DNA from 2 places in the Neobacillus sp. DFD-2R genome. Region 2 is predicted to be linked to the other one. Evidence: riboswitches for the same ligand, from Rfam matches in the RefSeq annotation. Region 2 holds a riboswitch; the other holds the start of a gene.
What was found. Region 2 has a riboswitch for cobalamin ahead of AC3ANV_RS18315 (DUF4430 domain-containing protein). Riboswitches for the same ligand answer to the same signal wherever they lie in the genome.
Positions count from the first base shown of each region.

Region 1 (4,767 bases), 1.4 Mb from region 2:
CGCATTTTCGGGTGTTCCGACTGCAATAAAAATGATTTCCGCATCTGAATAGGCTTGAAGAGGATTCACTGTAAAGTGCAGCTTTCCATTACCTAGATTTTTTTCCAAAAGAGATTCAAGCCCAGGCTCATAAATTGGTGAGCGTCCGTTTTGAAGCATGTCAATTTTCTCTTTTTGAATGTCTATGCATGTCACTTGATGGCCTATTTCAGCTAAACAAGCACTAGTGACCAATCCTACATATCCTGCTCCGGCAACGGTAATCTTCATCCAATCCCTCCAATAGATTTAGTTACTATCATTGTATTAAAGAAATGAGAATCTTTTCTAAACCCAGTGTTAAAAGAGTGTAAAGAGTTTGTATTTTGGCAGATTATTTAGTTCGTTTTTTAGAGTAAAATTTTTAAAACTTGTTAATAGAATTTCGGAAACATATTATTAAAGTGTATGTCCAACAATTCATCAAATAAAAGGGAGTCACTGTAATGATTCAGCTAAATTGGGGAACACCGAAAGCTATTAGGGAGTTATTGTGCGAAGTGGTGAGCTGGAAAAGCATGACCTTAACAGACGGGGAGCGTGAATTTCCTTTTAGATTGCAAGCTAAGCTTCAGGAGTTGGCATTTTTTCAGGAGAATCCTAACTACTTGGGGCTTCATGATGCCGATCTTGGCCGCAAATTTTTAACCGCATTATATAAACATCCCGAAGCGAAAGAAACCATCGTCCTCATCAGTCATTTTGATACGGTAAATACCGAAGAATATGGTGATCTTGAGGCATTTGCTTATCAACCGGAGGAACTGACAAAATTGCTTCATGGAAGAATCGAAGAGTTACCGGAAGATGTTCAGCGGGATTTAAAATCCGGTGAATATTTATTCGGCCGGGGCACGATGGATATGAAGATGGGGCTCGTCATGCATATGAGCTTAATCGAAAAAGCCGCAGTAGAGCAGTGGCCGCTGAATCTCCTTTTGCTGACTGTTCCTGATGAGGAGGTTAACTCCACCGGAATGAGAGCGGCAGTCACGAAATTAGTGGAAACCAGGGAAAAATACGGTCTCAAGTACAAACTCTTTTTGAACGGGGAGCCTGTATTTACCCAAGAACCCGGCGACCTTAAATTTTATGTATATTCGGGAACAATCGGCAAGATTATGCCATCAGCCCTTTTTTACGGGAAAGAAACACATGTTGGCGAGCCGCTTAGTGGAATCTCAGCACCTTATATCGCTTCTTTTTTGACCCGGAGAATGGAGTGGAATTCAAGTTTCCAAGAAACGGTGTTAGGGGAGACAACCCCGCTCCCGGTAACCCTTCAGCAAAAAGATTTAAAAGTAGGATACTCTGCACAAACACCATACCGTTCTGCTGCTCTTTATAATGTGTTTTTAATGAAGAGGAGCGCAGCGGAAATTATGGAGATTTTTGAAAAAAACGCTGCAGATGCCGTTCGGAAATGCAATCTGGAATATAAGAAGGTCTGTGACGAGCAGTCCGTGAAACCGGTTGGCGAAGTAAAAGTAGTGCAATATGATGAGTTATTAGCGTACGCAAGAAAAAAGTTGGGCAAAGAATTTATCGAAGGGACCAAAAGAGCAATTCAGGCAAACAACGAATGGGATGACCGTGAAAAATCGTTACGGCTTGCCGATGCTCTCATGATTCAATGCCAAGAGCTTGCCCCATCAATCGTCTTGCTTTTTGCACCGCCATATTATCCGCCGGTCAATTCATCTGATGATAAACTTGTTTCACAATGTGTGGATTATTTAAAACAGCAGGGCCTTCATGAATTTGGCTTGCCGATACAACAAATTCATTATTTCAATGGAATCTGTGACTTAAGCTATGTGAATTACCAAGAGGATGGAGAAGGCTGGACGGTATTCAAAGCGAATACTCCTGTTTGGGGTGAAAGCTATAGTATTCCGTTCGATGCGATGAAAAAATTGAAGGCACCTGTTTTAAATGTCGGGCCATTTGGCAAGGATGCCCACAAGCGAACCGAACGCCTTCATATTAAAAGTGCCTTTGAGGAAGTCCCGTCTTTGGTTGAGGGAATGATTAAGATGATAATAGGTAAGACGGTCAAAAACTGATTCGGTATAACGAGTCAGTTTTTTTAGGGGTAAAAATACTTGAAAAAATATAATGGTTACTTTACTATTTAATAGTACTAGATATTGTTTTTAATCAAATAGAATACAACTATATATTGTGTTTGCCTTGAGTTAGGATGCCATTAGGCTTAAAAGGGAATCCGGTGAGAACCCGGAACTGCCCCCGCAACTGTAAATGCAGACGAAATGAGCAAGACCACTATATAAGGAAGCTTATGAGAATAGGTACTTATACGGGAAGGGCTCAGAGTAGGATGATGCATAAGTCAGGAGACCTGTCATAACTTGAGATGTTTCACTTCTTCGGGGATTGGGAAGATGAACGATGGCAATTAAGGAATTGATGGGTTTTCCCATACCTTATACTGTTATCGTTTTATCCGCTCAAGTTCTATTGGGCGGATTTTTTTTTTTTGTTAAAAAAGGGAGGAATTTTTGCATGAAAACCCAAATTCAATCAGAACTATATGATGTCTTAGAAGCTATCTATCAATCTACGGAACAATTTAAACTCGATGCGGATGAGCTGATACGAAAAATAAGAGCCCTGAATTCAGATAGTGATCCTAACCAACAGGCATTATTGTATGCATTAAACCAAATTGCCATGGATCAGCCTGACTGGACGTTTGTCGCTGCCCGTTTGTATCTCAATGAGTTATATACCGAGGCTGCCGGAAACAGAGGCTATTCCCGGTCCTTAAACTATGGTGATTTCAATGAACTGATTCAATCCTTAACAGCAAAAGGGATCTACTCAACCAATCTACAAGATTCCTACACCACTGAAGAAATTACCCTGCTTGGGAAAGAAATCAACCAAGAGCGGGATTACTTATTTAATTACATCGGGTTATTCTTACTCGCCGATAGGTATCTAGCAAAGGACCATGACGGGAATTTATATGAGCTTCCTCAAGAACGATTTATGATCATAGCGATGACAATGATGCAAAATGAACAGCCGTCAAAACGCGTCAAGCTTGTAAAAGAAGCTTATTGGGCATTAAGTAATCTTTATATGACGGTCGCCACTCCAACATTATCAAATGCAGGAAAAAGCTTTGGCCAGTTATCGTCCTGCTTTATTGATACCGTTGATGATTCACTTGATGGCATATATTTAAATAATTGGGATATTGCCAGATTAAGTAAGGATGGCGGGGGGATTGGCATTTATTTTGGAAAAGTCCGCGCCCTTGGGTCTGATATTAAAAAATTTAAAGGAAATTCTTCGGGAGTTGTCCCTTGGATACGGTTAATTAATGATACAGCCGTCAGTGTCGACCAGCTTGGACAGCGGCAAGGAGCCGTCGCAGTATACCTCGATATTTTTCACAAGGATATCATGAACGGCTTCCTCGATTTAAAAACCAATAATGGGGACGAGCGCCGCAAAGCACACGATATTTTCACAGGTGTCGCAATTCCCGATCTTTTTATGAAAAAGCTTCAGGAAGTCGATGCTGACGGAAGAAGTATTGGCGAGTGGCACACGTTTTGCCCCCATCAGGTAAAACAGATCATGGGCTGGAAAGATGACCAAGGCAATCCGCTTGGCTTAGAGGATTTTTACGATGAAAAAGGACAGTTATATTTTACAGAAAAATACGAAGAAGCAGTCCGTAACCCGCTTCTGCCGCGAAAGACCTACAGGGCGATGGATATTATGGCACGAATCATGGTGGCACAGTTAGAAACAGGGACGCCTTATATGTTCTATCGGGACGAAGTAAACCGGCAAAATCCGAATAAGCATTTGTTAGCGGAAGGTCGAACGGCCGTTTATTGCAGTAATTTATGTACAGAAATTGCCCAAAATATGTCGGCGACGACGATCATCAAGGAGTATGAAGATGCCGACGGAAACATCGTCATCGTTCGTAAACCGGGTAATTTCGTCGTTTGTAATCTTTCTTCAATTAATCTGGCAAAAGCAGTGCCTGCTAATGTGTTAGAACGCGTGATTCGGATTCAGGTAAGAATGCTCGATAATGTGATTGATTTAAATACGATTTCTGTGGGACAGGCCCAAATAACAAATAAAAAATTTCGGGCCATCGGACTTGGAACGTATGGCTGGCACCATCTTCTTGCGCTTCAAAAAATTCACTGGGAGTCTGAGGAAGCGGTAAGCTTTGCAGATGAGCTTTATGAAGAAATTGCGTATCACACCATCAGAGCTTCAATGGAACTGGCTAAGGAAAAAGGTTCTTATCTCCATTTCAAAGGGTCGGAATGGGAAACAGGTGTGTATTTTGAGCGGAAAAAATACCTTTCTAACCGTTGGATCAGTTTGAAAGAAGAGGTAGGGAACCACGGAATGCGTAACGGTTGGCTAATGGCGATAGCCCCAAACTCATCGACGGCTAAGATTGGCGGTTCAACAGATGGAATTGATCCAATTTATTCGGTGGAATATGCAGAGGAAAAGAAAAACTTTAAGTTTAAGGTAACTGCTCCTGATTTGGATCATGTGACGTACCCATATTACCGACGGTCGCGCCATGAACTGGACCAGCAATGGAGCATTCGGCAAAACGCGGCACGGCAGCGCCATATTGACCAGTCGATCAGTTTTAACCTGTATGTCCGCCATACGATTAAAGCAAAGGAATTGCTAAATCTTCATCTTGAAGCA
Region 1 covers NZ_CM173228.1:5,068,787-5,073,553, reverse strand. Annotated here, with positions in the region: gene AC3ANV_RS25445 (UDP-glucose dehydrogenase family protein) at 1-270, opposite strand, end outside; gene AC3ANV_RS25440 (M20/M25/M40 family metallo-hydrolase) at 486-2,105, shown strand; cobalamin riboswitch at 2,224-2,423, shown strand; gene AC3ANV_RS25435 (ribonucleoside-diphosphate reductase subunit alpha) at 2,566-4,767, shown strand, end outside.
Region 1: another riboswitch for cobalamin. It lies ahead of AC3ANV_RS25435 (ribonucleoside-diphosphate reductase subunit alpha); the one in region 2 lies ahead of AC3ANV_RS18315 (DUF4430 domain-containing protein).

Region 2 (4,767 bases):
AGGTATATCCGAGATAAAAAATCGGGTTGGGGTTATGATTGTTGTAAGTAACGAAGTTTTACTCGAGCCATTACATGGAAATCATCTGGTTTTTACTTACGGAAGATTATTAGGACAAATCCATCAAAAATTGGTGAAAGAAGCGGACCTGGCATTTTTAGTAGAATCCGGAATTCCGATCATCATGAAGGGAGTAATTCGATGAAGGAATTGATAAAGCAATGGAGTTCAAAATAATGAAGTTCATCAAAGGTTTCCTGATTAATTTGCAATTTTTTACGGTAATCCCAATTGCGTTAGAGATACCGATGGATAAGGATCATCTTCGAAAGGCAGTTCAAACCTTTCCGCTATTGGGATTATTTCAAGGGATTATCTATTCAGCCTTATTTTATATTCTACGTGATTGGACTCCTTTATCCCATCTTGCTGTTTCTTTTATTCTATGGCTGGCTCCGATTCTTCTAACCGGTGGAATCCATCTGGATGGGTGGATGGATTCAAGTGATGCTTACTTTTCGTATCGGGATCAAGAAAAACGACTTGAAATTATGAAGGATCCCCGAACAGGAGCGTTTGGCGTTCTATCCATCATCGTTTTATTAAGCTGTCGATTTCTTTTTATATTTGAAAGCACACAGAAGGTTGCAGCTTTATCCTACATCTTTATTGCAGCGATTCCATATTTGAGTAAAAGTGTGATGGGCGTCTTACTGTTAACCGTTAAGTCAGCTAAAAATGAAGGGCTCGGTTCATTGTTTCAACGTACGGCATCTCCAAGAGTATTATGGGTCTATTCAGTGTACATCGTTGGTTTTCTAATTCTATTAAATAAAGCTATGTTACTAGGGGGAACATTGATTATCGTTGCTGCCGGTTGTTTGCTTTTTTGCCGTCGTAAAGCCGTGAAATGGTTTGGCGGAATAACCGGAGACGTCTTAGGAGCTACAGTAGAAGGGACTGAGTTAATTCTATGGATGACCGTGTGGTTATTGCATTATTTCGCCATGGCTTAACAGTAGAAAATAAACGAAAAGCATATTTAGGGTGGAATGATTCTCCCCTATGTCCTGAAACAAAAGAGCTTTTCATAACTAGGAGGTACGAATGCTATTTTTCAAGTGATTTACAAAGATGTATTTCTACAGTCCAACTCCTATTCCCAAATACTAACCCATTCCTTTTAGAAGAATTAAGAGAATTGCATTTCGGTAAATGGGAAGGAAAAACATATGACGAGCTAAAAAATGATCTTCTATATCAACGCTGGTTATCAGATCCTTTTCATATTTGCCCTCCAAAGGGAGAAGCTTTTCACCAATTCACAAAAAGAGTACAAGCCGGATGGCAAAGAGTAATTCAGGAAATTCTTTCTCATAGTCTTCAGCGTTGTGCGGTAATGACACATGGCGGGGTAATCAGATATTTATTATCGGAATTTGCACCGGAACAGAAAGATTTTTGGAGCTGGCCGACCCCTCAGGATCAAGGGATTGAACTTATATTTGATAAAGAAGCGTTAAGGAGGGGTAAACGGTGCACTTTATTATTGGAGGTGCCTTTAACGGGAAAAGAGCATGGGTAAAGAACACATACACGGGGACAAAGGATTACTGTTGGCTATCAGCTTATGATAACTGTCCCCTCCCAACTAATTTTAAAAAAATGGACCAAAAATTGATCATCCTTGAAGGAGTAGAATTATGGTTGAAAGGTTTAACGGAGGAATTTAATTCGGACAAATGCCGCGGTATCTGGAATAACTGCCTGGATAATTGGCTTAGTTGGGAAAAAGAAAAAGTAATGAGAAATGTAGTGGTAATTGGAACGGATATTACAAAAGGGATTGTTCCAATGGATAAAGCTAATAGATTGTGGCGGGATGTTACCGGATGGGCCTATCAGGATAGTGCTGCAAAAGCAGAAAAAGTAGACCTAATATGGTATGGAATCAATCAAACGATTAAGGACATTCTACCTACTGATTGAAAAAGTATATACAAAATTTCCTGTTTATATAATAATAGTAATATCATAAAAAAATAGATTGCAAATAGGTGCTGGAGTCTTTATAGAAGACTCTTAGCTTAATAGGGAAGTTTGGTACAAGCCAACGCGGTCCCGCCACTGTAAATGGGAGCAACCTATAAAATGTCACTGTCTAATCGATGGGAAGACATAGGGAGCCATGATCATGAGCCAGGAAACCTGCCTGTTCTTTGCACACCAAACCTACGCGGATAGGAGAGTGTTAAGCAACCGGAGCGTTTTCGTACGTTCGAATCTTAACCTACATAACACCTCCTCCTTATAGGAGGATTTTTTTATGCAAATTTTTCAGAGAAAAAAGGGGAGAACAAACATGATAGTCAAAAGCAAAAAATTGTGGATGGCACTGATTCTCGTTTTTACTTTAATGGCGAGCGGTTTCCAACCATCTGCATTTGCTGCCGTACAAAGTAAGCAAGGAACGATTTCTGTTATCAGGGATGAAAATAATCCATTGATGTCGGAAAAGTCTGTACAATATGGAGATAAAGATACAGCATTTGATGTCTTAGTTAATGCTGCAGGTGATAAGAATGTAGAGTATACCACCGGTACTTACGGTAAAATGATAACTTCGATAGAAGGCGTTAAGGCAGAAGGTACTCATTACTGGGCATTCTACATTAACGGGGTCGCTGCACAGGTAGGTGCCGATTCATATATTGTACAGGACGGAGACAAATTAAGCTTCCGCTATATCGATTGGACCAAACCGCCACAAAATACCGTTTCGCTCAAGGTAGTGGATGGCGCAAAAAAGACAACGAACGATTTATCAGGAGTTGAAATCATTGGGCAGCCAACAGCGCTTCAGTTTTTACAAGTAGGCCTTGGTCCGGACAAGGTTGGCTTGACTGACACCCAATACGGCAAAATGATTACCTCGATTAATGGCATTACAGCGGAAGGAACAAATTATTGGGCCTTTTATGTAAATGGGAAAATGGCTTCAGTAGGAGCTGGCAGCTATCAGCTCCAGCCTGGAGACCAAATTAGTTTTCAACTTGAATCCTGGCAAACTTCACCCGGTACCACTGACAATGGAACTATATCACCATCAAATTCAACTGTTTCAAAAGCTGCCCTCCAAAAGGCGGTAGATTCTGCCAGTCAATATGTCCTTAAGAACCAGGTAAGCGAATGGGAGGCTGTTGCTTTAAAACAAGCCGGTAAATCAATCCCTTCAAGCTATCTTGAAAATGTGAAAAATCTGGTGAAAGAAAAACAAGGTAAATTTTCAAGAATTACCGATACGGAAAGATATGTTCTGGGTATTTTAGCTGCCGGAGGAGATCCAACAAATATTAGCGGCTATAATCTTGTTGAATCCATCTATAATGGTAATGTGACCAAGCAAGGATTAAATGGTGTAGCTTATGCTCTGATTGCTTTAGATAGTGCAAATTTTAACATCCCTGATTCCGCCGCTTGGACAAAGGAAAAGCTTGTTTCTGAATTGGCAGGGAAACAAAATCCTGATGGCGGCTGGGCTTGGGATGAAAGCTCAAAAAGTGACATTGATACGACCGCAATGATCTTAACAGCACTTGCCCCATATAAAAACCAAACAGGAGTAAAGGAAAAGGTCGATACAGCTGTTCAATATGTATCCACACAATACCAAAACGCTAAAATCGATAACAGTTCCACTGCGGCGCAAGCGGTCATTGCCTTATCTTCTTTAGGCATTGATGCCAATGGTTCTCCTTTTGCCAAGGATAATAGCAGCTTAGTACAATATTTGCTATCCTTCCAAAATGCTGACGGAGGCTTTGACTGGCAGGGAGGAGATGTAAGTGATGTCTTTTCAACTGCTCAGGGTATTCAAGGTTTAGCGGCCTACCAGCTGTTTTCAAATGGAAAAGGCTCACTCTATCACTTGCCTTTAGCTGCCCAGGCACCTGAAAAAGAAACACCAACAACAATTGAAAAGCCTGTAACCCAATCTCCTGTAACGGAGAGTAATCCTGAAAGTGCCAAGGGTCATCCGCTGCCGAATACGGCAAGCAATTCGTATAACCTGTTTATTTTAGGACTTTTCCTCATGATGATTGGTTATTTATTTTATCTGAGAGAAAAGAAAAGGAACGCCTAAATCAAATCCATTCCCTCTTGTTCATGTGGCAAGAGGGAATTGGTTTTAAGACAACATGGGAGGGAAAAGCCATGCAACGATTTTTAAAAGTAACTGCCCTTTTATTTTCATTGATGCTGATTTTTAGTTTGATGGGCTGTGGTACATCTACAAATACTTCAATGGGAATGCAAGAGAAAAAATCAGAATCGACTCATGCAGCTGCAGGTCAGGAATCGGGCCCTAAAACAGATCAGAAAATGAAGCAGGATCAGCCAAAAGAAACAACAACTTCTTCAACAGAAGTGAAGGATAAGGTTATATCACAGGCACAAACAACAAACACGCAAGATATGAAAAAGGCTGTGGTGAATTCTACTAACAATCAAACAAATTCAAAGGTTTCTTCAGGCAATAAACCGGCTGCCGCTGAAAAAAAACCAACGGCTGCACCAAGTAAACCAACAACGACAAGCACTCCGCCAAAAACATCGCCTACAACAGTAAGTCCAAAACCGGCAGCAACCGTGACTTTGTCAATTGTTGGGCCAAAGGGTACAATTATGGCAGCCTCTAAAGTTATCATTAATACCGGTGAAACGATTCTTGATGTTCTGTTGCAAGCAACAAAAAAACAGAATATT
Region 2 covers NZ_CM173228.1:3,661,240-3,666,006, reverse strand. Annotated here, with positions in the region: gene AC3ANV_RS18335 (bifunctional adenosylcobinamide kinase/adenosylcobinamide-phosphate guanylyltransferase) at 1-205, shown strand, start outside; gene cobS (adenosylcobinamide-GDP ribazoletransferase) at 237-1,016, shown strand; gene AC3ANV_RS18325 (histidine phosphatase family protein) at 974-1,585, shown strand; gene AC3ANV_RS18320 (bifunctional adenosylcobinamide kinase/adenosylcobinamide-phosphate guanylyltransferase) at 1,537-1,989, shown strand; cobalamin riboswitch at 2,039-2,230, shown strand; gene AC3ANV_RS18315 (DUF4430 domain-containing protein) at 2,327-4,144, shown strand; gene AC3ANV_RS18310 (DUF4430 domain-containing protein) at 4,216-4,767, shown strand, end outside.